4 regions of the Fundicoccus sp. Sow4_D5 genome follow, and region 4 is predicted to be linked to each of the others. Evidence: predicted binding sites of a transcription regulator. Region 4 holds the regulator's gene; each other region holds the start of a gene.
The links. Region 4 encodes LexA, which represses DNA repair genes until DNA is damaged. Its sites were predicted from a motif close to CNAACANNTGTTNG; they were not measured.
Positions count from the first base shown of each region.

Region 1: a site for LexA is predicted at 3,399-3,412, ahead of ACTQ45_RS10385 (Y-family DNA polymerase). Genes of this name have one in related genera too.
Region 2: a site for LexA is predicted at 2,703-2,716, ahead of ACTQ45_RS09175 (ABC transporter substrate binding protein). Genes of this name have one in related genera too.
Region 3: a site for LexA is predicted at 1,173-1,186, ahead of ACTQ45_RS01660 (replication-associated recombination protein A). Genes of this name have one in related genera too.

Region 1 covers NZ_JBQKLF010000009.1:37,788-45,984, reverse strand. The annotation lists gene ACTQ45_RS10400 (DegV family protein) at 283-1,143, opposite strand; gene ACTQ45_RS10395 (DUF5960 family protein) at 1,274-1,570, opposite strand; gene ACTQ45_RS10390 (hypothetical protein) at 1,557-1,931, opposite strand; gene ACTQ45_RS10385 (Y-family DNA polymerase) at 1,928-3,352, opposite strand; gene ACTQ45_RS10380 (PepSY domain-containing protein) at 3,917-4,555, opposite strand; gene ACTQ45_RS10375 (cupin domain-containing protein) at 4,894-5,325, opposite strand; gene ACTQ45_RS10370 (hypothetical protein) at 5,589-5,738, opposite strand; gene ACTQ45_RS10365 (DNA-binding response regulator) at 6,067-6,807, shown strand; gene ACTQ45_RS10360 (GHKL domain-containing protein) at 6,804-8,123, shown strand.
Region 2 covers NZ_JBQKLF010000007.1:83,184-91,380, reverse strand. The annotation lists gene ACTQ45_RS09190 (ABC transporter ATP-binding protein) at 1-354, shown strand, start outside; gene ACTQ45_RS09185 (branched-chain amino acid aminotransferase) at 544-1,578, shown strand; gene ACTQ45_RS09180 (SanA/YdcF family protein) at 1,771-2,496, shown strand; gene ACTQ45_RS09175 (ABC transporter substrate binding protein) at 2,935-3,933, shown strand; gene ACTQ45_RS09170 (ABC transporter substrate binding protein) at 4,366-5,418, shown strand; gene ACTQ45_RS09165 (ABC transporter substrate-binding protein) at 5,442-6,413, shown strand; gene ACTQ45_RS09160 (ABC transporter substrate-binding protein) at 6,438-7,403, shown strand; gene ACTQ45_RS09155 (ABC transporter permease) at 7,460-8,197, shown strand, end outside.
Region 3 covers NZ_JBQKLF010000001.1:334,815-343,011, forward strand. The annotation lists gene ACTQ45_RS01660 (replication-associated recombination protein A) at 1-1,113, opposite strand, end outside; gene ACTQ45_RS01665 (DUF1576 domain-containing protein) at 1,461-2,642, shown strand; gene ACTQ45_RS01670 (hypothetical protein) at 2,662-3,009, shown strand; gene ACTQ45_RS01675 (cysteine desulfurase family protein) at 3,432-4,577, shown strand; gene ACTQ45_RS01680 (cysteine desulfurase) at 4,583-4,921, shown strand; gene mnmA (tRNA 2-thiouridine(34) synthase MnmA) at 5,030-6,154, shown strand; gene ACTQ45_RS01690 (hypothetical protein) at 6,243-6,623, opposite strand; gene recD2 (SF1B family DNA helicase RecD2) at 6,743-8,197, shown strand, end outside.
Region 4 covers NZ_JBQKLF010000001.1:817,102-825,298, forward strand. The annotation lists gene ACTQ45_RS03795 (ABC transporter ATP-binding protein) at 1-1,150, opposite strand, end outside; gene ACTQ45_RS03800 (YneF family protein) at 1,390-1,602, opposite strand; gene ACTQ45_RS03805 (DUF896 family protein) at 1,707-1,982, opposite strand; gene lexA (transcriptional repressor LexA) at 2,072-2,686, shown strand; gene ACTQ45_RS03815 (adenine phosphoribosyltransferase) at 2,787-3,299, opposite strand; gene recJ (single-stranded-DNA-specific exonuclease RecJ) at 3,296-5,659, opposite strand; gene ACTQ45_RS03825 (LapA family protein) at 5,700-5,996, opposite strand; gene ACTQ45_RS03830 (SDR family NAD(P)-dependent oxidoreductase) at 5,993-6,793, opposite strand; gene rnz (ribonuclease Z) at 6,777-7,739, opposite strand; gene ACTQ45_RS03840 (acyltransferase family protein) at 7,878-8,197, opposite strand, start outside.

The sequences.
Region 1 (8,197 bases), on a different contig from region 4:
GAAACTAATTGTGTTAAGCTTTATTAACAAAACCATTTGACCACTAGCCTTTTCAGATGAAAGGAATGGCCCGCTGCTTAATCACGTCCCCGCGTCTGACTATTACTTGACGCACGAAAAGCCAAAATGAGAAATCGTTCTGACATTTTCTAGCTACCAACACTCGAAAAATTTAAGCCAGGCTACCAAGCTCGACATAAGAACGAGAAAAGCAGTTTCTCATTTGCTGAGAAACTGCTTTTTAAACGGCTGATTTAATTTTTACGGCGTCATTCTCAGTCGTTATTTTCTTTCGATTCCAACAATCCCAAAGGCTCCAGGACCACCGTGGCTTGAAATAACTGTTCCAGTATTAAACCAGTCACTCGGTTTAACGCCATATTCTGCGACATAATCATAAGCTAGTTGCTTATGTTCTGGTAGTACACCCGGCGATCCACCAATTGTTACTGTGGCTGGATCAATCGCATAGCGTTTAAAAAAGTCTTCAATGGTTCGTTTCAAGCAACGCTCGAACGAGCCACGGAATTTTTTATCAGGTTTTAAATAGCCTTCTTCAACTTTAATTGTTGGTTGCAACTTCAATAAGTTGGCGCCATGGAAAGCTAAGTTCGACACCCGGCCGCCAGCATGCAAGTAAACAAGTGTTTTGGGTAAGAAGATAAAACGCACGCGCTCGCGAAGGTCTTCAACAAATGCGACTATTTCTTCAGGGCTAGTCGCGGGATTAGCTTCAATGAATTTAGCCGTCTCTTCAACAATGGCAGCTAAGCCAAAGGATACATTTTGACTGTCGACTAAATGAACACTGCCTGGTTTAAATTCTTCTGCTGCAATGCGAGCAGCATTGAAAGAAACCGTTGTGACGGCTGAATAGCCAATATGAATAATTTTAGCATCAGGATGCTCTTCAAAGATTCTCTGAAAAACTTCTGAATTATCTTGAGGAGTTGAACCAGATGTTTTTGGTAAAGTTCCTGTTTCATCATAGAAATCAAAAGCGTTAGTGACGGGGAAACTGCCGTCGATATAAGATTTATCTCCCATTGTGACATGCATTGGGATGATACGAACATCGTAGCGATCGATAACTCTTTGTGTTAAGTCAGAACCACTTTCAGTCGTAATGATGTAATGTGTCATTTTTGACCTCCATCTATTAATTGTGAATTGATGTTAATAATAGCATAAATTCTCTGTTTCTACTATGAGAATGGAGAGATATTACCGAAGACTAAATAATCAGTTCCCATAAGTAAATGAAGCGATAAACTTAGTAGTCGAGAGATTTTTGATGTCCCACATACTCATAAATCCTGACCATCTTAGCTTCCGAGGCCATCTTAACTTTAAAAATGAAATAATGATCGGTTTGATCAATTGAATTGTGTTTGTTTAAGACGAAAAAATTTGATTGAGAGCCTGCCATCGATAACAATAAATCATCGCTGATAAAAGTCAGAGGAAGGCTCATAGCAGAATATTGATAAAAGTCTTCTTCAAATTGGCGATAATTTTCGCTGAAATAGTCAAACTGTAACTCAGTTTGGCGCAGTTTACGGCTCGTCATAGAAATCTTCCTCCTGGATTAATTGAATGCTTAAAACATCTTCGATAGCGACAAAGTGGTAACCACTGTCGCTAGCTATCCCAATTTTTGAATCGACAAATTGAGTAATCGTCCCTTTAATCGTCTGGACTAATTTAGGTTGACGTAAGGCGAATGCCGCCTTCTGTTGATTGGTGAAGAGTTGGCTCAGTAAATATATTCTTTCACTAAAGGGTAGGGCAGTACCAAAGTCGAAGGTTTCTTCTAATTCACCAAGAGCTGATGTATGTTCAGATAAAAAGAAGCCCATCCATTTGGCCATTTTGCGGTCTTGATATTGGCGAGCCGATTTAAAGGGCAGATAGTCGCGGTTGACGCTCATGCTAAACCATCCAATCCACCCGCGCCACCGCCAGCATGACCACCAATTAATTTACTACGTGCAACCGTCCGAGAATTTTCATACAGCGAGGTGGCTTTCTGGAGCGAAAGGTAGCCAAACTTAGCCCTGATATCATCAACTACCTGTTCAACGCGTTCAACCTTTTCGATTTCTTCTACATCATCAAATAGTGAATAGACGGTATAAATTTCATCGACTAGCCCGTCGAAGCGTACACCGATATTACGAATAGCCCCGCCAGTATATTTCTTTCGAAATAGCTCAATCACATAGCCGGTTAAAACTTTCGTGCTTTGAGAAGGATCAATTTTCTTTTGAACACTGATTGATTTCTTTTCAACATCGCGTGCAAATCCTGTATAAATCGACACAACGGTTGCCTTCTTCTGGCGTTTACGTAAGCGAATGGCGACCTGTTCGGCCATCTCGGACAAGACTAGTTCAATATCGGATTGTTTATAATAATCTTTCGGTAAGACTTGTGAGTTACCAATCCCCGTCGCTTTAGGACGGTAAGGTTCCAAGACATTACTTTCATCGACGCCATTGGCATGGAACCATAACTGAAGGCCCATTACCCCAAACTCAGCTTTTAATAAATCAGGATTACTATTAGCCAACTCTTTAATCGAATAAATCTTTAGTCGATTTAAACGTTTTTCAGTCCGGCTACCAATTCCCCAGAAATCAGTGATCGTCTCGATGCCCCAGACTTTACTTTCAACATCTTCATAAGACCAGTTCGCACGCATGGTTGGTGTTTGTTTGGCTTCATTGTCGAGCGCTAGTTTAGCGAGTAAAGGATTCGCATTGCTCATGCCAATCGTTGAATAGACCCCAGTCTTTTTCCAAATATCGCGTTGGATCTTTCCAGAAACCAAATCCAAGCGATTGCGTCTTGACATCATCTTATCGGGGGCGAAATAATCAAGCGAGCGTGTTAAATCGACAAAGCCTTCATCAATTGAGTAGGGGTGAACTTCTGCTTTAGGTGAGTAGTTCTGTAAGACCGTTTGAATCTCCATATTACGCTGAATATACAAGCCCATTCTCGGTGCAGCAAAAATCGTCCGTTTGGCCCAGGCTTCAATAAAGCGAATATATTCGGGTGTGATATCGAGACCTTGCCGTCTAGCGTTTGAGTGACTAAATTTACGCGTATGCACATTAAAAGGTAAATCATAAGCACGTCCGACATTTTGCTTGCCGAAAACCTTTTTGAAAGTAGGGGAGCTCGCCAGGATCAAGCCCTTACTGTTATCACCGTGACTCATCACACACAGCGAAGTCGTTAAAGGGTGGAGCCCGCGCTCAACACATTCAACACTCGCATAAAAAGACTTCATATCCACAAAAGCAATGTCAGACCGCGGTTCAAGTGAATAATCAATATAACCCATCGTTTCAAAGAACCTCCTTCCTAAATATATCTCTACCCACATTATACGAACGTTTGTTCTTATTTGCAAATAAATTCAGCAAATAAAGAGAATTATCTGGCAGAATACTTGTCAGAAAAGGACTCGGCATGGGAAATTAAATTCTGCAACGTTGCAGAATATGTTAAGCAGCACTTAGAATAGGACAGCTGGGAAGATTAACTTATCTCGAAGTTAGAGAATATTGCTTATCATTCGGCAAAATATGAAAAATACCTTAAAAGTTTCCGATAGCCAATCATTAGAAAACTTTTAAGGTGTTTCTTAGTTCATATACTCATCACAAATCCAGTGGCTACCCACCATGCGACAACTATCGCCCGTCTCGCCCAACATCTTTCCCCCTGGTAATTGAAAGCCTTCGTCTTAAGCCAATCATGAAGCAGCACTCCTAAGCAATTTAACCTTAAACACCTAAAAAAATACGACCTAGTTCGAAAACTAAGCCGTATTTCTATTATACAAGCAATTAACTAAGCCGTGAAAGCCAGAGAAATGAGCTAATCTTCACAAAGATCAACGGCCTTAATCATCTAATTCACTTTCAAGAATTTCGCCAGTTAAGCCCTCAATCGTTAACTCAGCTTCGTCTTTCGTCACTTGGTCAAAAACTTCTAATTCCCATTCGAAACGATCGTGATCACGGTCGTACTCTAGATTCCAGTCCGTCACTTCACCAAAGCCAACGTCATCTAAAGCAATTGACGTAATCTCATCAATTGACAATAGCTGCTCGAAATCCAAAGCCATTTTCACATCATCATCATCTAATCGGTCCTGCTCTTGACTCTTGATGTCATTTGTCTGGCTATCAATGGTGACCTCAAATTCGTTAGCCGCATCTTGGCCGTCGATTTGAATCTCGAAAGAACCATTTTTCTTCAAATCAATGTCTAATTCTACGATGTCTACGTCAGGAAACTCAGCTTGAAATAACTCAATTGCCGTCACTAAAGCTAGCTGTACGTCACTGCCTTCAGTTGCTAAGAAATTAGCGGTCGCTTCATCAGTACTCTCTTCATCGACACTCTCTGTACTAGTAGATTCACTCGTCGTTTCGGACGCATCCTCTTGCGCGGCCACCGGCAAGGCAGTCACCGTGCCCAATGCAAGCAGACTAGCCCCAAGTAACGCGCCTTTTTTTATAAATAACGTTTTTTTCATTATAAATTCCTCCTATTTAATTAATGAATACAAGTATTCACCACTTTAGTCTCAGCTTCAGCCATCAATACTTTCGTTAGAATACCATTTAAAGCTAATTTAGCTTCGGTAAGCAAGCAACGCATCGTCCTTACCTCTTAAAAATAGTATAACAAAATCAACTCTGCTGCCATACCAAAACGCACTGGCAACGCCAGTTGTTTCAAGCAGGTTGCTGAGCAATTGTCGCTTCAGCAGAGACATGCACTCATAAAAATCCACTTTCGAGTGCACTTTATTCATTTACCCCTTAAACAAAAATCCCTGAAAGATTTCTCTCTCAGGGGATACTTTACCTATTAATGGTGGTGATGTTCTTCTTCCTCAGCTTCAGCAATGGCTTGTGTCTCATGAACCGTTCCATGTGCATGATGCGCAGGGCCATAAATGGAATATAACTTCATTGGTTGGTCGCCCGTATTAATCACATTATGGAAAATACCTTTAGGAATTAAAATGACATCATCGTCGGCTACATCTTTCTCGAAAGTAATGTCCTCTTCGCTCGTCCCCATAACCACACGTCCTTGACCTTGTTCTAGACGTAAGAATTGATCCTCTTTGGTATGGATTTCTCCACCGATATCGCCGCCAACTGGGATGGACATGAGGGTAACTTGTAGCTGTGAACCGGTCCATAGGGCAGTTCTGAATGTGTCGTTTTGTAAAGTAGCTGCTTCAATGTTAATGACAAATGGATCTTTACCGTAATCTCTTAAATCTAATGACATTGTGCATCTGCTCCTTTGCTATTTGATAACTTAATTATAATCATTCTAAATAATAAAGTCAAAGTAAGACACTTCATAAATACAGAGAAAACTGTTAACTAAGTAAATAATAAGTGTCCCAACTATCACGGGACAAATACCACCACTCTCATCCAATATCTGTAAAACTGGTAGCTGAAAGGCTTCAAGCTATTTTTAAAAGTAGAAATCAAGAATTTATTTGTCCTAAGGTCTTCGAAATTAAAACAGGGCTTATCATCATATTAATTCACTTGTTCCCAGCGAACCAAAACTTCAGGTTTGACTGCTTTATGTGAACCGAACATATGGACAAATTCGTCCGCTTCCCTGCCTGATGCAAAAGAGCGATGTGTAATGTTCAATCGTGGATATTTTGTCGCTACCGATCTCATTCTGTAAAACACCAGAAAACAAAAATTACAAATAACATCGTAGTGTCTTGGACGAACTGACACTTGCCAGCAATCAAGTCATGCCGAATGAGACTCGGTGTCAAGCACTAATTAGTTCATTCGTCTGTTGCATTTGGTGTTCTTTGTGAAAATCTCTCGCGAAACAGTCATAAGGCGTTTGATAGCCTAATAGTTTACGCGGATAAACCACTCTGAAGGAGACGTATGACGGATAGGCTGAAATAAATGTCAGATAGGCAAGTATTACGCAGGAAGCTTTATTTTTTGTTAATATTGAAAGGACGATAATTGAAAAGGAGGCAATGATGTGGCAATTTTTATTCTGGAAGACCAAGTGAATCAAGCGACTTATCTTCAGCATTTACTTGCAGATTTAATCAATGATTATCATTATCCCAATGAAAAAATAAGTGTTCATTACAAAGGAAGCGACCTGTTATTGGCAGCTCAACAATCAACCGAAAGAAATTTGTACTTTTTAGATATTAAAATAAAAACCGACACCGAAGCGGGCTTGAAGATTGCGCAAGCGATTCGTGTCTTTGACGCCGAGGGAATCATTGTGTTTGTGACGACTCATCAACAACTGGCTTATAAGTCTTACCAATATATGGTGTCAGCGTTGACTTTCGTTAATAAGAATCTTGAAAAAGAGGCCTTCCAACAACAAATCCGAGACTGCTTAGCAGTTTATTTTACACAGAATGGTCAAGAAAAGGAAAAACTGGTGCTTGAATTTCTCTCGACACCCCTGTCAATTGACTGGCGAGAATTGAATTTCTTCGAAGTGGTGGGCAATCACATGATTCGCGTTAATGCGGGCAAAAGATTTGTTGAATTTTACGGCGCTTTAAGTGACATTGAAAAATTAGATACTCGTTTGTGGCGGGTGCACCAAGCTTTTGTCATCAATAGTCAGCAAATTTCACATTTTAATTTAAGTAAACGAGAAATTGTTTTGAAGAATGATAGCCGCATTCCAGTGACGCGGACTTATTATAAACGCTTGAAAGAGCAACTAAAGACCTATGAAGGAGACACACTATGAAGCTTAATCAACTGTTATTCCTCAGCCATAATGTGTTATTTGCTTACTTATTTATTTTCTTAACAGTGGCTATTTGTAGTCTAGAGAAGAAGCGACGTTTGTCGAATGCTTTATATGTCATTGCTTTAGTCGCCTGGTTTTATGTGCTTGCTTACTATCAGGTTGCGAAATTGATGATTATAGGAGTCTTCTTCATTCTCTTTCTCTTGGTTAAAAATCGCCAGTCATTACAATTAAATATTGTGACCCAGCTGATTCGACTGATCAGTTTAATTTCCATTGTTTTGTTGTTTGAGCGTGGCTTGTCTGCTTTGTTAACTCTATTCGTACCCAATCGGCTAACTGGCAATCCAACAATTTTTTTTATGATCATTTTCGCTTTAGACTTACTGAAGCTGTTATTAGCAAGAGGTTTGATTTTATTGGATCGTGGGCAGGTTTCTAAACTACACCAGAGCCATCAAGTGCTGATTGCTGTCTCCTTATTATTAGTCAGTATATTTCTTCAAAAGCCATTGAGATATAGCCAACCATTGGCGCGTTTATTACCTTTCCAGTCAATCATGTTCTATCAATTATTGATTACTGGCTTGCTTGTGATTATTAGTCTGCATTTTATTATGAAAAAACGAGATGAAAAGCAGCTTAAAAAAGTGCAATTAGCGCGTATTGAGCAGTATAACGAGAATATCGAGCGGCTTTATAATCAGTTATCGACTTTTCGTCATGATTACTTGAATATTCTTTACTCGATGCGTTTGTCGATTGAGGCCGGTGATATGGAGGGGACGCGACAAATTTTTGAGGAGACCGTTGCGCCGACCCAGAAGTTAATTCAGTCGGATGAATTTGAATTAGGCAAATTGAGTCAGATTTCTTTAATGGAAGTCAAGAGTATTCTTTACACCAAACTTGTTAACGCTCAGTCCGAGGGGATTAGAATAGGGATTGAGCTGTCACCCGATTTAGATGGATTTTCTATTTCGACCGTTTTATTGGTACGCTTGCTGTCGATATTACTAGATAATGCGATTCAAGCAGCGAGTCAGGCTGAGAATAAATTTATAACTATCTTGTTAAAAAAAGAGAGTCAGCAGACTTTGTTTATGGTGACAAATTCTTGCCAAAGTTTAGGTAGTTTGTTGGATAAGCCTTTGTCACCGGCCAATCGGACGGGGCTGAATGTTGCTTCTGCTGCAGATGGTCATGGTTTATATTTTGTGAAGAAGGTGATAGCGGAGAATCCTCAGATCCAATTATTGACGGATGTGACTGAGCATGAGGTGAGGCAGACGCTAGTGATACAGGATAGGTAGTAGAATCGGTCAAATAAGTAAATCGCCATTCTTCGGCGAAGGGGCGGGCTATACTGAAGCTATCATATGAAAAG
Region 2 (8,197 bases), on a different contig from region 4:
CCTGGTGCTTACAAATTTGAAATTAACGAAGAAGCGTCTAACGTCTCGCAAGGTCAGAAACAATTATTAACGATTGCGCGTGCAATTTTAGCCGATCGCCCAATTCTGATTTTAGATGAAGCGACAAGTTCGGTTGACACACGTACCGAGATTTTAATTCAAGAGGCAATGGATGAATTAATGAAAGGGCGGACGAGTTTCGTTATCGCTCACCGCTTATCGACGATTAAAGATGCCGACTTAATTCTATATATGGAGCAAGGTGACATTGTTGAACAAGGAAATCATGAGATGCTTATCGCCAAAGATGGCCGTTATGCTAACCTATACAATAGTCAGTTTGCTACAACATAAATAACAGACTTTTAAAATGAGAGTTTGATTAGATTGACAGTTGCTTGATGAAAGAATAAAATTGATTCATCAATGTGCGCAATGGTCAAAAGTTTTCAAAACCGCATATTTATAAAATATGACCGCATCCTATGCTTCTTAAGCTAGTGCGGTCCTTTTTGTATCACAACCTAGAAAGAAGGTTTTAACATGTTAGAAATAGCTCCCGAAACAATTCAATGGGAAACATTAGATTTTGGTTATATCGATACAGGAAAAAGCTTCCGTGCGTATTATAAAGACGGGCAATGGAGCGAAGGAGAAATTGAAGCAAGTAAACACATTAGTATTAGTGAGGCATCGCCTGTCTTTCATTATGGACAAGCTTGTTTTGAAGGGCTAAAAGCTTATCGAACGAAAAAGGGTGAAATTCAACTATTTAGACCAGATCAAAATGCTGATCGTATGATTGCCTCAGCCGAAAGATTATTAATGGCGCCTTATCCTAAAGAGGCGTTTATTAAGGCGGTTCATGAGATTGTTAAAGCGAATGCTGAATGGGTGCCACCTTATGAAAGTGGGGCGACTTTATACATCCGTCCATTTTTAATCGGGGTGGGGGATGTTGTCGGTGTTAAACCAGCTGAGGAATATATTTTTGCGATTTTTGTTACACCTGTGGGGCCTTATTTTAAAGGTGGCTTACAACCCTTTAAGTTCCTTATTAGTGACTTTGACCGTGCCGCTCCTAACGGAACGGGCGCCGCTAAGGTGGGAGGCAATTATGCCGCAGGGAACATAGCCAGTAAGATAGCAAAAGATAATGGTTATGCAGATGCAATCTTTTTAGACCCAGCCACTAAAACTAAGATTGAAGAAGTCGGTGCAGCCAATTTTTTTGCGATTACCAAGGATAAGCAGTTAGTAACACCGAAATCCCCTTCGATTTTACCAAGTATTACCAAGTATTCCTTGCTGGAGATTGCACGTGAGCGATTAGGCATGGAAGCTATTGAAACGGATGTCTATGTGACTGATTTAGCTGAATTTTCAGAAGCTGGGGCAATGGGAACGGCAGCCGTTATTTCGCCCATAGGTTCAATTACCTATGGGGAAGAAATCTATGTCTTCCATTCTGAAACAGAAGTAGGGCCCATTACACGTCGTTTATATGATGAATTAGTCGGTATTCAATTTGGAGATGTAGAAGCACCAGAGGGTTGGGTTCAAAAGGTTGAGTGCTAGGATTACTTTAGTAGTCAAAGCGGTCTTAGGCCCTATTTGATGGCGTCTCGTACTTGTTAGAACAGACAAGTGGAGAAAATCAAAAGGTTAAGTTTTTTAAAAGGACTTCAAAATAAATTGCAGAACGCTAGGATGACTGATACCATAAATCATATTGTCAAAATTATTTTGTATGAACAAGGAGATATAATGATGTTGAGATTGGTAAAAGTGATTGGCACAGGTATAAAACGATTGATACAACTCATCCTTTTAGCAATCACATTATTTATGAGTATCCTACTGTTAATCAATTTATTCACGATTGGTACGACCTATCAATCAATGCTTTCGATTGATGAATTAGTCGAAAGTGAGTTTATTGCTGAGGACGTGCCAGTGATTGTATTAGGCGCAGGAGTTGTTGATAATGCCGAACCGAGCCAAATATTAAAACAAAGACTGGATCAAGCAGCCATTTTATTTGAAGTTGCACCAGATAAGCAATTTATTATGAGTGGCGACCACCGGGATCAATATTACAATGAAGTGGCTGTCATGAAAGACTATTTAATTGAACAAGGTTTGCCGAGTAATCAACTGTTTTTAGATCATGCAGGTTATTCGACATATGATAGTTTGTATCGTTTAAAGAATGTCATCGGTGAAGATAAAGTCATTATCGTGACACAAGGCTATCATCTTTCGCGCGCGTTAATGCTTGCTAGAGGATTAGGGATCGATGCGGTAGGTGTGCCGGCTCCTGATTCAAAGTCGAGTCGTGTATACCGTGAAGTAAGGGAAGTATTCGCAAGAGTAAAAGATTTTGCGGTGACTTATTTAGGTTACCAAGAGGAAAATCGACCAAATTTAGCTGAAAGCTTTGATTTAAATATGATGGGCGATGAAACTAACGATAAAACGAATTTACTTGATTAACTAACGATTATTTTCGTTAAATGATAATTTGGTTAAAATTCAGCTTGACTTTGAGAAGAATACACTTTAGACTATAATTATCAAATAAACCTATAAAATATGAAATGAGGCAACTTTTATGCAAACGACTTACTTATTACAAGCTAAACGATTTTTTAACAACTACTTTAGATAGTGTTTGTGTCTGAACTTATAGATACAAACACAGAACGAAAGTTTGTATCTATGAGGAGTTGTTTAAAAAAACATGCCCGCATAGATAAATCTGATAAGATTAAAATCTATGAGCGGGTTGTAATGAGTAGCCGTCTGTATAGCCATTTTTAGAGGCTTATGCAACAGTTATAAAGACCTAATTAGGATTTTAATCGAATCCAATTAGGTCTTTTTTTTGTTGATTTACTACTGAACGCTATCAATATTCTGGGAGGAATAATAATGAAAAAATTATACAAATACTCAAAAATGGTTATGGCAACTCTTGCAACAGCTGCGAGTTTAGTTAGTGTTTATACACAAACAAATCATGTCGCCCTTGCTCAAGAAGATGCTGCTAAAGCAGCAATTAGTGTAGGGATTTTTCAATTTAATGATCATGGTTCATTAAATGCTAACCGTGAAGGGTTTATAGATGGACTGGCTGAGTTAGGTTACGTAGAAGGCGAAAATCTGACGATTGATTACATGAATGCCAATGCTGATATTGCAAATTTACAATCGATGAGTGAATCTTTAGTGAATAATAATGATTATTTATTCGCAATTGCTACACCAACTGCTCAATCTTTAGCAGGAGCAACAACGGAAAAACCAATCATCTTCTCATCTGTAGCAGATCCTTTAGGAGCGGGTGTAGTGGACTCCTTTGAAGAACCAGGCCGTAATTTAACAGGAACCACGAACATTGGTCCTATTGCTCAACAGATTGATATGTTATTTGAGATTACACCAGATGCTAAGAAAGTCGGCATCATTTATAATTCAAGTGAAGTGAACGCTCAACACCAAGTCGATATTGCAGTGCCAGAAATTGAAGCTCACGGAGCAGAAGCTGTCCTAGGGACCATCACTTCGACGAATGATATTAGCCAAGTGATGGGGAATCTAGTGAAAGAAGTCGATAGCATTTATTTAGTAACAGACAATTACATCGCATCTTCAATGCCATTGGTAGGAGACATCGCTAAAGAAGCTGGTTTACCAGTTATTGGTGGTTCAAACGATATGATTATCGAAAATGGTTTAGCAACCTTTGGTTTAGATTATTATGAACTAGGCGTACAGTCAGCTGAAATGCTCGTAAGAATAATTGAAGAAGACTTAGATCCTGCAACTGTTCCAGTAGAAAAAGCAAAAACATTAGAATTAATTATTAATGAAGAATACGCTGAAGCGATTGGGGTGGATCCAACGACAATCAAAGCACCAACAGAGTAGAAAGATTAGTTTTAGATGAGAAGATAGTAATAGGATTAAAAAAAGCGGTTGACATTAGCCGTTTTCTAATTTAATATAAATCTAACGAAGAAATATAACCTTTAAAAGCGAGGAATAAAAATGATTAAGCAATTAATATTACAAAATTCAACATTCTATTACGGCTACTTTAGATAGGTTTGTGTCTAGAACTTTTAGATACAAACGATAAACGAAAGTTTGTATCTATGAGGAGCTGTGATTTAGAGTGCCCCGCATAGATAATCTATACAGATTAAAATCTAAGCGGGTGTAATATTAAACTAGCTTAATTAGCCAAGGGTTAATTAATCAGTTATAAAAAGACCTTAGTTAGATTTTAATTATATCTAACTAAGGTCTTTTTTCGTTGTTGTCCAATATTATAAAAAACAAATTCAGGAGGAATTTACTATGAAAAAAACATATCGTTATTTAAAGTCAACTTTAGCAACTGTATTAGCTGCAGCTACATTGGTAGTACCCTTAGGCAATACGATGGTCGTACAAGCACAAGAAGCTATTAGTGTAGGTATCTTACAATATGTTGAACATGACTCGTTAGACGCAACGCGTGATGGATTCATTGATGGTTTGGAAGAAGCTGGATATGTTGAAGGCGAAAACTTAACACTGAATTATTTAAACGCAGGAGCAGATAATGCTAACTTGCAATCAATGGCTGAAACACTAGGCAATGGCAATGATTATGTCTTCGCCATTGCGACACCAGCTGCTCAATCAGTAGCTAACGCTGTTTCAGATTTACCGGTTTATTTCTCGGCAGTAACGGATCCAGTAGATGCTGGTTTAGTAGAAAGCTTAGAAGCACCAGGGAAAAACATTACCGGAACAATTGATGCTGGACCAATCAAAGAACAAGTAGACTTGTTATTAAGCATTGCACCAGATGCAGAAAAAATCGGGATCATTTATAACTCCGGAGAGACAAACTCTAAAGGTGAAGCTCAAAAAGCAACAGACTATTTAGAAGAGTTAGGTAAAGAAGTTGTCACAGGTACAGTGACATCTACTAATGATATCAGCCAAGTAATGGGTAACTTAGTAAAAGAAGTCGACGCAATCTTTACAGTAACAGATAATACAATTGCTAGTGCAATGCCATTAGTAGGAGACTTAGCCAAAGAAGCAGGTCTACCAATTGTTGGTGGTTCAAAAGATATGATTGTTGAAAATGGCTTAGCAACCTACGGTTTAGATTATTATGAACTGGGTAAACAAACGGCTCAAATGCTAGTAAGACAAATCGAAGACAACTTAGACACTGCAAGTATTCCAGTTGAATCTGCAGCTGTTTTAGAATTAGTAATAAATGAAGAATATGCCGAAGCAATTGGTATTGACCCAGCAAGTATTCAAGCACCAACTGCTACAGAAGATACTGACAACACAGAAGAAACAACAACTGAAGATGAATCTGATAAAGAAGACGACTCAACAGAATAAACAGCTTAAAGGAGCTAATTAGTATGTTATCTAAATTCAAACACATTGTAATCAAATCAATTAAGTTTTCAGCAGCAGTTAGTTTACTCCTCGCGCCATTCGCTACGCTTCAAACAGTCAACGCACAAGGTGATGAGCCGATTAAAGTTGGCGTCTTACAATTAGTTCAACACGAAGCGTTAGACGCAGTTTTAAAAGGGTTCACTGAAACACTTGATGCATCGGACTATGCAGACCGAATTGAATGGGACATTCAAAATGCCAATGGAGACCAATCAACACTACAATCAATGAGTGAAAAAATTGCACGCGACAACGATATCTTGCTTGCGATTGCCACACCAACCGCACAAGCTTTAGCAACTGCAGAAACAAAGAAACCAATTTTTATTGCTGCTGTAACAGATCCTGTAGAAGCGGGACTCGCAGACTCTTTAGAAAAACCTGGACGAAATGTGACAGGAACAAGTGATATGGCACCCATTGATGAGCAAGTAGATTTACTCGTTAGAAATTTTCCTGATGTTAAAACAGTAGGGATTATTTATAACTCAAGTGAAGTGAATTCAACAGTTCAAGCAGAGGTTGCGACAAAAGTTTTAGAAGCAGCAGGTCTCACAGTAGAAATATCAACAGTGACCAACACGAATGATATTGCACAGAATATGACGTCACTAGTTGAAAAAGTCGATGCTATGTTTATGGTGACGGATAATACAATTGATAGCTCGATTGCTTTAGTAGGAGATATTGCCAAAGAAGCAGGTATTCCTACCATTGGATCATCCGATTCGGTTGTGCTAACAAATGGTTTAGCGACACTTTCTAGTTCTTATGAGGATTACGGCATTCAAACAGCCGAGATGGTTATTCGTATGCTAGATGAAGAGTTAGATGCAAGTGACATGCCAATTGAATTAGCGAAAGAATTTAATATTGTGGTGAACCCAGAATTTGCGGAAGCCATTGGAATCGATCCAGAATCAATCAAATAAATCGAAAGAAATGAGGTGCAAAAGATGAAATTAATAAAAAAAATAGCGACAATAGCCACATCACTATCCTTATTATCAGTGCTTGCTACGACGCCTAATCATACTGTGTCCGCTCAAGAAGAAACACCGATTAAAATAGGGGTTTTACAACACGTAGAGCATGAAGCGTTAAATGATGCGCAACAAGGCTTCATTGATCGAATGAATGAAGAATACGGTGATCGTATTGTTTGGGATATTCAAAATGCCAGTGGGAATATTGCTGGGCTTCAATCACTTGCAGAAAAATTAGCCCGTGAAAGTGACATTCTTTATGCGATTGCGACGCCTGCAGCTCAAACGTTAGCTTCTGTTGAAACGCAAAAACCAATTTTCTTTTCAGCAGTCGCCGCACCTTTACAAGCTGGCTTGGTTGACTCAATGGATGAACCAGGACGCAACTTAACAGGAACCACTAACCTTGGGCCAATTGAAGATCATGTTGAGTTACTAATCAAGAACTTCCCAGAAGCTAAAAAGATTGGCATACTCTATAATTCAAGTGAAGTGAATGCACAACATCAAGTAGATATCGCCACGAAAGCCATGGAAGCAAAGGAATTAACACCAGTCTTAGGAACTATTACAAGTACTAATGATATTCAGCAAGTATTGAGTTCCCTACTCGAGGAAATTGATGTATTATTTATGGTAACGGACAATACTGTCGACAGCTCAATCGCTTTAGTCGGAGATATGGCTAAAGAAGCCGACGTTCCAACTGTAGGATCTTCTGATTCGGTTGTGAAAGCCAATGGTTTAATGACAATTTCAAATTCATATATTGATTATGGTATCCAAACAGCAGAAATGGCGATTCGTTATATCGAAGAAGACTTAACTGTTGCAGAAATGCCTGTTGAAATAGGTGAAAATTTTGTTATGATTGTGAATGAAGAATTTGCTGAAGAAATTGGAATTGAACCAAGTTCATTGGTAGGATTAGACTAGTTGTGTTAAACAACTAAATAGATTAATTAGTCACGTTAGAAAAGAGGAAAATCATTATGTTAGATGTTATCGCATCAAGTTTTACCCAAGGTTTGCTTTGGGCAGTCATGGCGGTCGGGGTGTATATTACTTTCCGTTTGTTGGACATTGCAGATTTATCAGCTGAAGGGGTATTTCCGCTTGGTGCAGCCGTTAGTGCTTCGATTATTTCAATGGAGTACAGTCAAGAACTCGCACCATATATACCGTTTTTAGCAACATTAGCCGCGTTTTTTGCAGGGTCAATCGCAGGGTTCGCAGCAGGTTTGATTCATACAAAATTAAATATACCTCCTCTATTGACTGGTATTTTAGTTTTAACAGGATTGTATTCAATCAACCTAAACATTATGGATGGACGTCCTAATATTGCTTTACTTGGAAAAACGACAATTTTTACAGGTCTACAAGCAGCAACAGGTTTAGATAAAAATACAGTGGTTGCCATTGTGACGCTTCTTATTTTACTGTTAATCATTGGTTTATTGGTCTTGTTCTTACATACAGAGATTGGTTTAGCCTTAAGAGCAACAGGTGACAATGACAAGATGAGTGAAGCAAATGGTATTAACACGAACCGTATGAAGATTGTTGGCTATATGATTGGTAATGGTTTAATTGGCTTATCTGGGGCAATGCTGGCTCAGAATAATGGTTTCGCTGATATAGGTATGGGAACAGGTACAATCGTTATTGGTTTAGCTTCAGTTATTATTGCTGAAGTTGTTGTTCCAAACTTATCATTAGGCAAACGA
Region 3 (8,197 bases), 480 kb from region 4:
GACGCCTCGATTAAGTTTTGCTGCACCAGAATAATGACTATCTTTTAAGTGATCCGGCACAGGACCGCCTTTACCTGTACGAACGTCTTGCATCGCGGCATTAAAAGCTCGGTAGCTTGTGTTTGATTTAGGGCTGAGGGCTAATTCAGTGACGGCATAAGCTAAAGGAATAGAAGCTTCAGGCAAACCTACTTTTTCCGCAGCTTGAACAGCAGCGACTGTTCTTTCAGTTGCTCCCGGATTACCTAAACCGATATCTTCATAAGCGATGATAAGTAAACGACGACAAGCAATGACAATTTCACCGGCTTCCATTAAAATGGCTAAATAATATAGCGCCGCATTAACGTCACTACCGCGAATCGATTTTTGTAAAGCTGAAATCACATCATAGTGTGCATCGCCATCTTTATCATGGGTGAGTCTTTTTCTCTGAAGACATTCTTCGGCAATTGCTTTTGTAATGATGACTTGCCCCTTATCATTTGCTTGGGTCGAAAGGACTGCTAGTTCCAACGCGTTGAGTGCACTGCGAATATCACCATTGGTTACGTTGGCGAAATGATTGATTACATCATCTGCTATTTGAACTGAATATTTACCAAGTCCATTTTTTTCGTCAGCAATTGCTCTTTCGAGACCTAACCTCATATCTTCAGGTGCTAAAGGCTTTACTTCGAAAATTTGCACACGACTACGAATAGCAGGGCTAATCGAAATATAAGGATTTTCTGTCGTAGCTCCGATAAGAATGATGCGTCCATTTTCTAGATGGGGCAAAAGGTAGTCCTGTTTGATTTTATTTAAGCGGTGAACCTCATCTAATAGTAAAATGACAGTACCAGACATTTTGGCTTCTTCTACAACGATTTCTAAATCTTTCTTAGAGTCTGTTGCAGCATTTAATATACGAAAGGCATACTTGGTACTACCGGCAATCGCGCTAGCAATACTTGTTTTACCTGTTCCAGGTGGGCCATATAAAATCATCGAGGCTAGACGTTTAGCGTCAACCATTCGACGTATAATTTTACCAACTCCGACTAGGTGTTCTTGTCCTAATACATCTTCTATATTATTTGGGCGCATTCGAAATGCAAGTGGTTGTTGCATAATGACCCCTCCTCTTATAATTAAACTACACTCATAATACTAAAGAATGCCTAGTAAGACAAACAGATGTTCCAAAAATAAAATTGAACAATATTAATGAGTAAAAAATCTGTATTTCTCTAATAGCTTAGCGTATAATTAGACTATAAAACATTGGATGTAAGGTTAATGTCTATTAAACTTATTACAATGTTTGTTTAGTGAAGAGTGAGTTCTTTATATTAATAGTCAATTCAAAGAGGGGTGGATACAGTATCAAGTTCATACGTACTTCAAGCATCGATGCTTGGTTTAGGAGAAATATAATATTATTTTTTAGCATACTTACTTTAGGATATGCTTTGCTAATGCCAGATGCGCAAACAATTTTAAGTGATTACATCAATTTATTAACTCATCAGACCTATTTAATGCACGATTTTTTTGAAATAGGGGGGATTGCGGCTACCTTTTTAAATGTTAGTTTACATTTTTTAGTGGCTTTTTATTTAATGCGCGATCGCGAATCGTTTCGTTTTAACGGTTTACAAATGGGAGCGATGGGAATCTTTATTGGGCATTCATTTTTCGGAACACATCCTGTTAATTTTTTGCCGATTATTTTCGGGATTTGGCTGTACACAAAATACACTGAACAGAAATTTTCAAGAAATGCATCGATTTGTTTATTTGCTGCTTCAAATGGACCCATTGTGTCTTTTATTCTTTTTAGAGAAGGCTTAAGTGTGCAAGCAATTCTGCTTGCTTTAGTTTTTGCAATTGTTGTGGGCTTCATTGCGGTCCCTTTAGCTGAACATGTCATTAAATTTCACCAAGGATTCACCTTATACAACTTTGGTTTCACCGCAGGTATTATCGCTATGTTTGCAATGATATTTTTTAAAATGCTAGATTTTGAAATAAAAACTGTTTCATACTTGAGTGACCATGCTCATAACTATGCCTTGATATTTATATTACTGATCTTAGGCTTTCTAATATTGTTGGCGTTTCTTGGTAAGAAAAGTACACCCAATTACCGAGAAGAGTATACACGACTCATCGATAGTTCTGGTAGAGTGCCAGCAGATTTTGTGACACGTTTTGGTTATGGTGTCTCAGCGATGAATATGTTTTTTAATGGTCTTATCTTTTTAGGAATCGTCTTGATAACGGGCTATCCAATTAATGGTTCAGTAATGGGAGGAATTATCTCAGTCATCGGTTTTAGTGCTTTTGGCAAGCATCCACGTAATTCTATTCCAATAGCTGTAGGTGTGACTATCGCTACATTGATTGCTGGCGAGAGTTTCCAATCACAAAGCTTTTTACTGCCTGTATTGTTCGGAACGAGTTTAGCACCAATTGGCGGTTATTTTGGTTTTGGGTATGGCATAATAGCTGGTTTTCTCCACTATCATTTAGTTAACAGTGTATTTGTGCTACACTTAGGAATGAACTTATACAATAATGGCTTTTCTAGTGGTTTTGTTGCCGCCTTCTTAGTGCCATTATTGGAAATTTTACCTGATTCATGGGTACGTAAATGATCATTAAAGGAGTAATGGTATGAAAAAGATTGACGAGCAGGATAAAGCGAAACGTATTTTGAAAGAGCTAGCAGGTTACTTTTTCGATAATAAAATTTATGAATTCGATTTAAATGTTCAATTCAATACAGAGGCTTTGACAATCACTATCTCAGGAGAAGTGAATGCAGAGCCTAAAACTTTTAGATCTTTGATGAAGGATTTGTCTTTACCACGTCAGATGGATATTGACGAGTATTACAATGCACTATTAGGTAGCCATACTCATTATCATGATGATTACAGTTTATTGGGTGAAGCGATTGATGTTGTTGAAGGTAAGTTTGAAGACGGTCGCTTGTCAATTAAATTAGTCAGAAATCAGTAGACCTGGAGTTAACCAAATAAATGATCATGCACGATGAGTTTAATTGATCTTACTTAGACATACTCGAAAGAGAAAGTCTCAGGACAGATTAGATAATTAAACTCGTCGTTTTTTTTTATAGATAATCACAAGATATGACTTAAATAAGTTGCTGCATCAATTGATTAACCAGCAAACTTAAGGAGCGATGGCACCCTCGACACTTTGGCATCATTATATAATAGGATGAATGGTTATTTAATATTTTATTAAGATTTATTTTATGTCGATAGCCTCTGTCAAAATAATCAAATGAATGTTATAATGACTGAGTTGTAAACTTAAAGAAAAAGATAGTCAGGTAAATTAACGAAAGTTTACATACAATGTGGCATAAATCATGTATAATAATACAATGTAATTAAGTTTTGAAGGAGGATGCAATGATTTATTTAGACTATGCGGCAACGACACCTGTAAGGGAAGAAGTTGTCCAGACGATCCAAGAGGCTTTAATTAATTCATTTGGAAATCCTTCAAGTACCTATCGTATTGGTAAAGCAAGTAAACATCAGTTGACTTTGGCTAGGGCAGAACTTGCTCGTATATTAGGTGTTCACGAAAGCGAGATCTTCTTTACGAGCGGTGCTACCGAAAGTAATAACTGGGCCTTGCGTTCTCAAGCGGAACAAGCTTTCAAATTAGGTAAAGGAAATCATATTGTCTCGAGTGCAATTGAGCATCCGTCAGTGATGGAAGTTTTAGAGTACTTGGCGATGAGTGGTTTTGATATTACTTATGTTCAGCCAACTGCTGAAGGTGAAATTACTACAGAAGCTTACTTAGCGGCTACAACCGATCAGACCATTGGTTGGGTGGCTATGGCAGTCAATAACGAAGTCGGCTCACTTTTGCCGATTCAAGCCTTGGGAGAACTAGCTAAAGCAAAAGATATTTGGTTCCATGTCGACACTGTCCAAGCAATTGGCCATTTAGCGTGGGATTTTTCTCAGATTTCTTGTACAAGTTTTGTAGGCACTGGCCACAAGTTTTATGCGCCTAAAGGGATCGGCTTTTTAGTCTATCGCCCTTGGTCAAACGACATGCGATTGCAAGCTTTGCTTCATGGAGGCGGACAGGAAGCTGATAAACGTTCAGGTACTGAAAACTTGCCTTATATTTTAGGGATGGTTAAAGGTTTAACATTATTAGCCAACGAAGCAGCAGATAATTTAGAAAGGCATCAAGCTTTACAAGCGTATTTTTACGCTGAATTATCAGCAAATGGTATTGCTTATGAAGTTAACGGACATCCCGACGAGAGAGTGCCTTATATTAATAATATTTGGTTAAAAGATTGCTTAGCTAGTCAGTTATTAATCATGATGGATTTAGCTGGCGTTTATATCTCAGCTGGAAGTGCTTGTTCTGCAGGAAGTTTGACTGAAAGTAATGTTCTGAAAGCATATTATCCAGGACAAAGTGATCGTTGGAAGCAAAGTCTCCGAATATCTTTTGGTAAAGATACGATGAAAGCGGATATTGATACATTTATAAAACATATAAAACAGTTTGTAGAGAGGAAATGATTGTCATGGCATTTGGAAAAGAAGCAACTTTAAAAGGTTTTAATCGTAAATTTAGTGTGAGCCCGGAATGTAAACCTTACACCTTACGCGATAATGGTTTCTCAGAGACTAAAGGTGGCAACTTTCAATATAGACGAGCGTTAGATACTGAACATCGCAATGGCTTAGTTTTAAAAGTAACCGTTGATAAAGCAATTCAAGGCGTAAAAATATCAACTGTAAACAACAACGGCTTATCAGCAGTTGATGTAACTAAACTAGCGAATAATGCGATGGTAGTAGAAAAAATCAACTTTATCTTTGATGGATTTGTTGATCGCAATGTTTTGATTGAACACAAATAGTCAACAGTTATTTGAGAAACGAACATTTTTGAGTATGTCTAATGAAGACTGACGCTCAATTTGTTCGTTTTTCAACTCTAGTAAGCAGGTTAATAGAAAGGAAGCAAGATGACTGATAATAGTAAAACAAGAGTAGTAATCGGTATGAGTGGTGGGGTAGACTCATCAGTAGCGGCTTTGCTCTTGAAAGAACAAGGATATGATGTAGTAGGTCTCTTTATGAAAAATTGGGACGATACGGATGAAAATGGTTACTGTACAGCAACCGAAGATTATAAAGATGTGGCACTCGTAGCAGAACAAATTGGTATTCCTTATTATTCCGTTAACTTCGAAAAAGAATATTGGGACCGTGTGTTCGAATACTTTTTGGATGAGTATAAAAAAGGCCGTACACCTAATCCAGATGTTATGTGTAATAAAGAAGTGAAATTTAAAGCCTTCTTAGATTATGCGATGGATTTAGGTGCGGATTATGTTGCGATGGGGCATTACGCGCGTGTCAAAAGAGATGTGGATGGTACTGTCCACTTATTACGTGGTGTCGATGAGAATAAAGATCAAACGTATTTTCTAAACCAACTGTCTCAAGCACAATTACAAAAAAGCTTATTCCCACTAGGGGATATGCAAAAAAGTGAAGTGCGTGAGATTGCAGAAAAAGCAGGCCTTGCAACAGCTAAAAAGAAAGATTCCACAGGTATTTGTTTTATCGGTGAAAAGAACTTTAGTGAGTTTTTATCAAACTACTTACCAAACCGTCCAGGACGAATGGTGACACTTGATGGTGAAGACAAAGGGTCACACGCTGGCTTAATGTATTACACAATCGGCCAACGTCAAGGCCTAGGGATTGGTGGAGGGGGCGATTCAAATGACCCTTGGTTCGTGATTGGAAAAGACATCGAAACTCAAACACTATATGTAGGACAAGGTTTCCACCATCCAGACTTATATGCGGATTACTTAGAGGCTTCAGATGTGCATTTTACTGGGGACTTACCAATGCCACGTGAATTTACATGTACGGCTAAATTCCGTTACCGCCAAAAGGATACAGAAGTTAAAGTGGTTTTAGATGAAACTGGTACGAAAGCGACTGTCTACTTTGCCGAACCAGTGCGTGCGATTACACCTGGGCAAGCAGTGGTCTTTTACGACGGTGCTGAGTGTTTAGGAGGCGGCTTAATTGACGCTGCTTATTCCGATTCTAAAAAGAGACAATACGTTTAATCATTACCCAATATGACGAACACCGCAGGTGGCGATATCATTCATAAAATAAGAACCTCGCCATCCGGCGAGGTTCTATTTTTATTGACTAAAGGTGGCGAAAAACACGGGTTACTCGGTTTTCAATCGCTTCTTCGATTGCTAAATCGGAAAGGGTCATCGCTTGAATTAATTTATTCAAACGAGTGTAAGCAGGGTGACCTGGTTTAAATTTTCTCATCGCTTTTTCAGATTTATGAATGAGCGAATGAATAGGTGCTTGTGCAGCTTGTAATTCTTCTTTTGAATAAACAGGGCTGTTTGGCTTATCATGGAGTAAACTTTGTGCGATTTCTAATGCTTTAATACGATTGGTCAAAAGTGTGTGTTGCGAGCTACCTTCAGTAAATTTTGGCATTACTTTCACACAACCTGCGATGGTTGACTCAATGACTGCTAGCGTTGCCATCATTTCTCTTTTTTCTGTCATGCAAATCACCTTCCTTGAGTCATTATGCCACATTCCTTTAATAACTTTCAATCATCTCTTCGTCTGTAATACTCAGCTAGTAAGTCTTATGTTATAATATGTTTCAATGAATGTTGGAGGTGGAGACAATCGAAAGAAATCAACAAGCTGAGGAAGTAGTTGTAGGACAAGTGTCAGCTATTTTCTTTGAGAATCCGTCAAATTTTTATAAAGTGATGCAAGTTCAAGTCGATCAGACGGAGACCAGTCTCTTGATTGATGATGAAATCGTCTGTACCGGACAATTTATGGCGATTCATTTAGATACGCCTTATGAATTTTTTGGAAAATTAACGAGCCATCCTAAATACGGCGAACAATTTACAGTCACTCGTTATCAACAAAAAGCACCAACGAGTGAAAATGGTTTAGTCGACTATTTGTCGAGCGACCGATTCAAAGGCATCGGGAAAGTAATCGCACGTAGAATCGTCGACACACTCGGACTCGAAGCCATTGATGTGATTATTTCAGATGCCAATAGTTTGAAGAAAGTTGAAGGCATGACTCAAACTAAACGAGAGAGTCTAAGAAACACCTTGTTGCAACATCAAGGAACCGAACGTGTTTTTATGCAATTAACAGACTGGGGCTTTGGACCAAAACTAGCGGAAAGAATCTATAAAGTGTTTAAAAGTGACGCAATAGAGCGAATCAAAGCAAATCCTTATGAGTTGATTGAAAAAGTTGCAGGAATTGGCTTTCAAAAGGCCGATCAATTAGCTGAGCAATTAGGTTTTGAAGCTTTAGCAATTGAACGCTTGACAGCTGGGATTGTGATGGCAGTAACTGAACAATGCATGAGTAATGGCGATACTTATATTACGGAAGCAGAGGCTCTAAAAAAAGCGCAACAATTACTTGAGAGCAGTCGTCGTCAGTTAATTGAAAATGACTTATTAATTGAAGCACTGGATAAAGCGTTACTTGAAAAGACGCTCTTTCGTGTAGATACCGGTTTGATGGTTCCTAGCTTATATCAAGCAGAATTTGGAATAGTTGCACGAATTAAACAATATTTATCGACAGAATTAGTGGAACGTTTTGAAAGTGAAGAAATTGACGAAAAGATTGAACAGGTCATCGAGATTACAGGCATTCAGTATGATGAGACTCAGCGAGCGGCCTTAAAACTTGCGATTGCGTCACCAATGTCGATTGTGACGGGGGGACCTGGTACCGGGAAAACTACCTTAGTCAAAGGATTAATCCACCTACATGCCTTATTGCACGATTACAAATTAGAAGATATTACAAAGCATTCTGATTTAGATCCGATTGCTTTAGCAGCCCCAACCGGACGAGCCGCTAAACGGATGCAAGAAATGACCGGCTTAGAGGCTTCCACGATTCACCGTTTAATTGGATATACACGCGATAGTTCCGTTGATGATTTTTATGCCAATGAAATTGATGCGAGTCTTTTAATTGTTGATGAGATGTCGATGGTCGATACTTGGCTAATGAACTGGCTGATGCAAGCAATTCCTAATCATATGCAAATTATTTTTGTGGGCGATAAAGATCAATTACCA
Region 4 (8,197 bases):
TAAGTAATTTGAATATTGTCGTTTTCCCTGAACCTGTTTTACCTACTATGCCTAAAGTATGTCCTTGAGGAATAGTAAAGTGCACATCTTTCAGCATAGGTTCTTTTGTTTGAGGATAAGTAAAACGTTCGACAGCAAAATTTAGATCACCATCAATCGGAGAAGTCACAGGATCGGCTGCTTCCACAACATTTGTTTCCTCTTTTAATAATTCCATAATACGGTCATAACTGGCTGAGCCACGTTCGATAATATTAAACAACCGCCCGATTGCCACCATTGGCCAAGACATGCGGGTAATGTAGTTTAGAAAAGCCACTAATAAACCAACAGTGATTTGCCCTTGTGTTACTAAAAAACCACCATAAAACAAGCCGATAATCGTACAAACACCCATAATTAATTGAATCGTTGGGCGGAACAATGCATCATAAAAATAAACTGATTTATTTTTAGCTACTACGGTTGCGGTCATATTTTTAAAATCGATACTGTCCAATTCTTCTTCACCAAATGTTTTAATTACTTTTATACCAGTAACACTTTCTTGTACTTTATCATTCAAAGAAGAGAAGGCTTCTTGAGCACGTCTAAAGTGATAATGCATTTTCTTACCAATTAAACGTATTGAAATAGCTAAAATCGGTAAAGGAATGATAACCATTAAACTCAATTGCCAATCAATGGCCCAAAACATCATAAATAGCGTAATAATACCTTGTGTCAATGAATCGACCATCGTTAAGATTCCACCACCAGCAACCATGCGAATGGCGCCTAAGTCATTCGTTGCATGAGCCATCAAGTCTCCTGTTCGGTACTTTTGATAAAAAATGGAATCCATCTTTGTAAAATGATTGAATAATCGCTGACGTAAAATTTTTTCTAATTTTGCTGACGTACCAAAAATATTAATTCGCCACACGTAACGCATTGCATATTGTAGTATTGAGATGACAATGATTGCCACTACCCAAAAAAATAAGACAGTCGGCGTTAAGCTACCGTCAGTCATTCCATCAATTACTGTCGCTATAATCATTGGCACAATCCCGGCTAACAATCCTACTAAAACTAACATCGAGGCTCCTGTTATATAAGCCCATTTTTCTTGCTTAAAAAACCAAGCTAACCTAGAAAATATATCCAAACTATCCACCCTTTCTGATTTATATGATTTAATTATTAATTAAATAGTCCATGAATAAGTTTATCACTCTTTTTGTGAGTAAACAAAGCAATCAGCTTATAAATACGCGATACCTCTCCTAAGCAAATTGTTCTTTAACTCTACCTTTTAAACAGACTAAATATCATCTATCTCTCAAATTTTATAAAAAGAAAACAGGAGTTAATCCGAACAAACGGACAACCCCTGCAAAACTTTAATTACTGCTGTTTCATTGAACGCATAATTTGTTCAACTTTCTTTTTAGATGGCTTTTGACCCATCTGAGCCATCATTTGAGAAATCATTCTTTCGTCAATTGGTGGGTTTTCTTTAAAATACTTCATCATATAACGACGAGCTAAAAAGAATCCTCCCACTGCACCAGCTACTAAAGCTAGTAAAACAATAAAAATCCAAGCGATTGTTGGCATATATAAACCTCACTTTCTAAATATCATGTAGTTATAGTTTACTAAAGTTCATCTGTTTTTCATAGTATATTTTCACAAGAAGCAGACGATAAACTAAATTTATTTTACTTTTTATTCTTCTTATCGAAGAAGTGTTGAAGGTGACGGCCATGAAGTTTTTTAGCTTTTTGGATTTCTTTCACTTTATCAGGAGTTAAATCAGTTCCATCTTCATCGACGACCTTGATTCCTTCGATATGATTACGCATACCGAAACGTAAATTTTCGATATATTCTTCTCTTAGCACTTTTTGTTCAGCTAATTCAGCTTCATTTAAACCTTCAGCTTTTTTCTTGCGGGCTAATTCATTAATTCTCTCCATTTTATCTTTCTCTAACATGTAAATCCTCCTTTTTACGAACGTTTGTTTGTCATTGAAAAACGTTTCTGATATAATAATAATAACAAAAATGAAATGAGTTGATTCCAATGGCTAAATTGTCAACGAAACAAATGACAATCCTACAATGTATTTATGATAACATTGAGGAAAATGGTTATCCACCTACTGTTCGCGAAATTGGTTCGTCAGTTGGCTTATCCTCAACTTCGACAGTACACGGACATCTATCTAGATTAGAAAAAGCTGGCTATTTAATTAAAGATTCTAGTAAAACACGCGCTCTTGAATTAACACAAGCTTCAATTGATTTGCTTGGCGTTGGACCTGTACAAGTTCCTTTATTAGGAAGAGTTGCTGCTGGTGCGCCAATTCTTGCAGTTGAAGATGCGGTTGCCTTCTATCCAATACCACCAGAGTTACCTTATGATCCAAGCGAATTATTTATGCTTGAAATAAAAGGCGAAAGTATGGTTAATGCGGGTATTATGGACGGCGATATCATAACTGTTAGACGCCAAACGTCTGCCAACAATGGTGAAATCGTCATTGCTATGACAGAAGAAGAAGAAGTTACTTGTAAGACATTCTTTAAAAAAACCGATCATTACGTCTTAAGACCAGAAAATGATTATATGGATGACATTATTTTAAATTCAGTTACCGTATTAGGTAAAGTTGTCAGCCTGTTTCGACGCTTCTAGATTATTAGTTGAGTATCTTTACAAATAAGCGAACAAGGCATATAGAGGAAGCAAATTGCTTCAGCTCTACACGCTTTGTTCGTTTTTTTTTGTGTGTAGTTTAGTAAGTCATTAGTGTTTTAATGTCGTAACCAGAAATTTTATCACGGCCATTTAATTCTTCTAATTCAATTAAGAATGCACAGCCAACGACAACTCCACCTAATTTTTCAACTAAATCGATCGTTGCTTTGATTGTACCACCTGTTGCTAATAAATCATCAGTAATTAATACTTTTTGACCTGGTTGCAGAGCATCTTTATGCATTGTCAAAGTATTGCTACCATACTCTAATGAATAATCAACCTCAATGACTTCTCTTGGTAATTTGCCTTTCTTACGCACAGGTACAAATCCAATCTCTAAAGCATAGGCTACAGGACAACCTACAATGAATCCACGAGCTTCTGGCCCAACAACTACGTCAGCACCTAACTCTTTAGCATAATTAACAATTTGTTGTGTCGCTTCTTTAAAAGCATCTCCATCAGCCATTAATGGTGTGATGTCACGGAAAATTATTCCTTCTTCTGGATAATTTTCAACTTTTGCAATATAGTCTTTTAAATTCATGATCTTTTTTCATTCTCCTCGAAATATCTTTTAATATCTGATAAAGTCTGGTAATTCATTATTGCTTCGACTTGCATTTCTTGTCGGTAACGCTCGAATGCCGGCATAGTAAACAAATCAACAGCCTCTTTCGAGTGTTCTCTATTAAATGCAACAAAGCCATCTTTTATTGTAACAAATTCCGCTTCAAAAAACACAACAATCATCAATTTTAATCTAGTTATGGATATTTTTAATAGTTCACTCATTTTAGAGAGGTTTTGTCGCAAATGAAATGCCGTTTGCTTGCTTAACCAACGGTATAAAACAGCAAATTCTTCACGTGTCGGCTCTCCAGCAGTATACTTAGATTCTTGAATAAATGATCCTAAATAAATATGAGACCAATCCTTTTGCTTTAACAAAATCAGTAACGTTTCTAGACTTTGCGGTGGTTCCATAATGACTAGTTTTTTATAACTCACGTCATTGACTAACTCATTTAGCAATTCTTCGTTGATGTTGGCATATAGTTCGACACGGCTATTCTTAGGTAAAGATTCTTTATAACACTCAGCTAACTTAGAGTGTTTAAATAAATAAATCGCCCCATTAACTTTTAAAAGTTGAGGATCTATTTTACTTGATCGATAATCTAGCCACTGTGACTGATTGACGCCCATATCTGTTACCATCAATTGGGGATTAACCAAATGACGCCATTCATTAATGGATAAGGTGCCTACAATTGAAATGATTGAATTAGCTTCAACACCTTCAAATTGTGTCGCTTTTGAAAAAGCCACACAATTTAAAGCGGATTCTTTACTATCTTTCTCAGCAATAGAGAGTTTAACATGTGTTTTATCAGCACCAATTAAACGTTTTTCTTGAACCGTTACATCCTCGAATTCGAATACAGGTTTAGCATTATCCATTCCAAAAGGTCCTAATAATTCAATTTCTTCGATAAATTTGACAGTGGCTTCCGATGGTTTTATTACCATATCGACTTTTAGTTCCTCTGGTTGACGAATCAAGGCTTCATTCTGATTAGCTAATGAAGCCAGTGCCGATTTAAAATTCAACCATTCAGAAGAATTGACTGTAAGTCCAGCGGCTTGACTATGACCGCCATAATAAGCAATCGTCTCTTTAACTTCCGTTAACCAAGCAAAAATATTAACACTATTAACGCTTCGCCCACTCCCTTTATACACTTGCTTATCTTCTAGATATTGGAATAGAATGGTCGGTCGGTTATATTTTTCTTTCAATCGACTCGCTACAATTCCCAATACCCCCGCTTGCCAAGAAGCATCCGCTTCAACAATTACATCAGGAATCTCTTCATACTGTTCCATTCTTTCCTCAACTTGAGTTTGAATATCTTTAACCATCGCTTGGCGCTGAGAGTTTTTATCATTAATTAACAGAACAAGTCGGTCAGCTTCGGTCTCATCGAACGTTTTTAATAATTCTAAAGCAGGCGTTGGATCACCTAAACGTCCTATCGCATTCAAACGAGGTCCTATAACAAAGCCCACTGTATCAACGTCTACTTTAGTTAAATCAACTTTTTGATCTTCTAAGAGCATTTTTAAGCCTAAACGATGAGTGTCCGCTACTAATTGTAAACCACCTAAAACAATTGTTCGATTCTCGTCTGTCAACGACACCATGTCACACAACGTCCCAATGGCAGCTAATTCTACCGCTTCCGGAGCAATTTCGTCTAGTAGTGCATGTGAAATTTTTAAGGCGACTCCAGCCCCACTTAATTCGCCAAAAGGATATTGACCTTGCGGATGTTTAGGGTGTATGACCGCATACGCATTAGGTAAAGTTTCTTGAATCTCATGGTGATCGGAAACTATGACGTCTACTCCAAGTTCATTAGCTAAATCAATCGCGTCATGCCCTGCGACACCATTATCACACGTTAGTATTAATTGTATACCCGCTTCGATAAATTCTCGATAACGCTCACTGTTGGGACCATAACCATCTGTCAAACGATTAGGCAAATAATACTCGACATGAGCACCAATCATTTCAAGCGTTTCATAAAGTATTAGAGTACTTGTGATACCATCCGCATCATAATCACCGTAAATGAGTATTCGTTCTTCATTTTCGACGGCAGTCTGTAGCCTCTTCACAGCAAGCTCCATTTGATATAATTCAAATGGATTATGATAGAGTTGAGGCGTTTGGTTTATCGCTTGTTCAATCTGTTCTGGACTTTTTAAGCCACGATTTAAACATAAACGCAAAAAAGCAGGCGAATATTTCAAGCCTGCTGCTTGTAATGCATGTATTTCTTCTTCTAGTTCACCGGAAGAACTTGTCATCTTCCAGTCATATTTTGCTAAATTCATATTAAGACCTCAATTTACTTTGTCTTTTCTTAAGTGATAGTCACCCTTCAACAACTGACTCCGTAGATATTTCTTTAGTTGCTTGTTCACTTGTCAAACTAGCAACTGTTTGCTCTAATGCTTTAATTTTCTTTCGAGTTCTACTAACTGAAGCAATAGAGACCAATAGGCCTACAATTACACCAATAATAAGCGTAATCAAAATGACCATAACAAGTGGGACAGTAATATTAATGAAGAATAGATTAACGGTCACATTCGCAGTATTTTGAACTGCAAAAATGACCACAAAAATTAAACTAAATAAAGATAGTAGTATTCTCCAAGGTTCTCTCATGATATTTCCTCCTTGAAATTAAACAGGTGTTCCTTTAGAAAGTCACTAATATGTGGGACTAAAGGTGATACAAAGGCTGCCATTTTTAAAGCAAAAGGTATCGTTATTTCTCTTGCATTATGGGTCATCGCTTGGATTACTTTGTTCGCTACGTAATCTGTTTCTAAAGCAAATTGTTCAATGCGTTGATAATAACTTCCTAATTCATCTGAATGAGAAAAGAAGGGTGTTTTGACTGGGCCAGGATTAATCGTCGTAATCCCTATGCCAAATCGTCTTAATTCCAATCTAAGCGAGTCAGCATAACCGATTATAGCAGATTTAGTAGCTGAATACACACTTGATGAAGGCGTCGACAACTTTCCTGATATTGAAGATATGAAAACAATTTGACCTTCTCTTTGTTCAATCATCACTTGTGCGACTAATTGACTCAAATACATCATAGCAAATGTATTTATTTTAAACATGGCTTCGATCTCACCATAAGTAAATTCTAAGGCAGGTTTAAATTCTCCAAAACCTGCAGAATTTACTAAATAATCTATTCTGCCACAATGTTGCTTCGTCTTGGCGACTACTCGTTCAATTTGTGTCGATTGACTTAAATCAGCACAAATCATCAGAATATTTACATTATAATCTTTTTTTATTTCATCAGCCAATTCTCTCAACTGTTCTTTACGACGAGCTACGATAACTAAATTTGCACCTTCACGCGCAGCTTGATGAGCAGTTTCGCGACCAATCCCACTCGATGCTCCTGTGATTAAAACAACTTTATTCAGCAGTTTCATTCATTATCTCCTCAGAATTCACATAATTTAAATTATATTCTTCCAAGTCGAATACAATCTTAGTTGCTTTGAAATAATGTTTAGCTTCCATTTCCAATTCTCTAATATCTTGTCCCATATATCGCGCACTTATGTGGTTTAAATATAATTGTTTAACGTTAGCTTTTGCGGCAACTTTCGCTGCTTGAACATTTGTGGAATGGTAATAATCATGCGCCATTTGAGCTTCTTTACTTTCATGGGTCGCTTCATGTACTAAGACATCAGCACCTTGCGCCAGAAGTGGAATATTAGTACATTGTCGTGTGTCGCCTAAAATCGTCACAATTTTCCCTTTACGATCAGGAGCAACAAAGTCTTTACCATTTATAACAGTACCATCAGCTAAGGTCACTTCTTCTCCACGCTTTATCTTACCAAAAATTGGCCCATTGGGAATTTGATAAGGGGCCAATAAATCTACCAGTAACTCACCAACAGAATCAGGTTCAGTCACACGATAGCCAAAAGAAAGCACACCATGTTCTAAAGGTAAATAATCAACTGTCCACCCCTTATTCAAATTAAGGGTTCCACCATTAGGATCTAACTCAATGATTTTCAAACTATATAATAATTTTGTTTTTGATAGTTTTAATGTCGTTTGAATAAATTGACGAATGCCCGGCGGGCCATAAATAGTTAACGGACCATCGCCGCCTTGAAAAGATCGACTACTTAGAAAGCCTGGCAAACCATAAATATGATCACCGTGCATATGTGTAATAAAAACTTTCGTAATTTTACGTGGCTTAATTGTCGTTTTTAAAATTTGATGTTGAGTTGCTTCGCCACAATCAAATAACCAAATCTCATTCAATTCATCAAGTAACTTTAAAACTAAGGCACTAACGTTTCTAATTCTTCCCGGAACTCCTGCTCCAGTACCTAAAAATTGTAATTTCATCTTTTTAACACTTCCTAACAATTCATCCATTTTTAATTGAAAATTAAATCCGGACCCTTTAAGTAATAGACAGGTCGAAAAAACGCGAGTCTACTTACTATAAAAGTCCGGATTAATCATCACCCTTAACTATTAATTTTATCGTTGGCGATAAATTTCTTTCGCGATTAACTTCGCTAATTCCAAACCACCCACATCATTAGGATGAATACCAGCATCTGCATACCATTCCGGATGATCATTAGCGTATCCTGCCCAATCAATTAATTTTACATTCCCATAACGTTGAGCGGCTGCATAAATTTGTCTATTTGCGTCATCAGTCCATGCTCTATTTACATGTACCGTTAAGATATAATGATCTCTATCTGTTCCAACCGCCTCAATATAGTCATTAAGCTGCGCGGTTGTGAACGTTCCGTTGGAACCTAACATTGTAACGACCGTTGGTTTGAGTA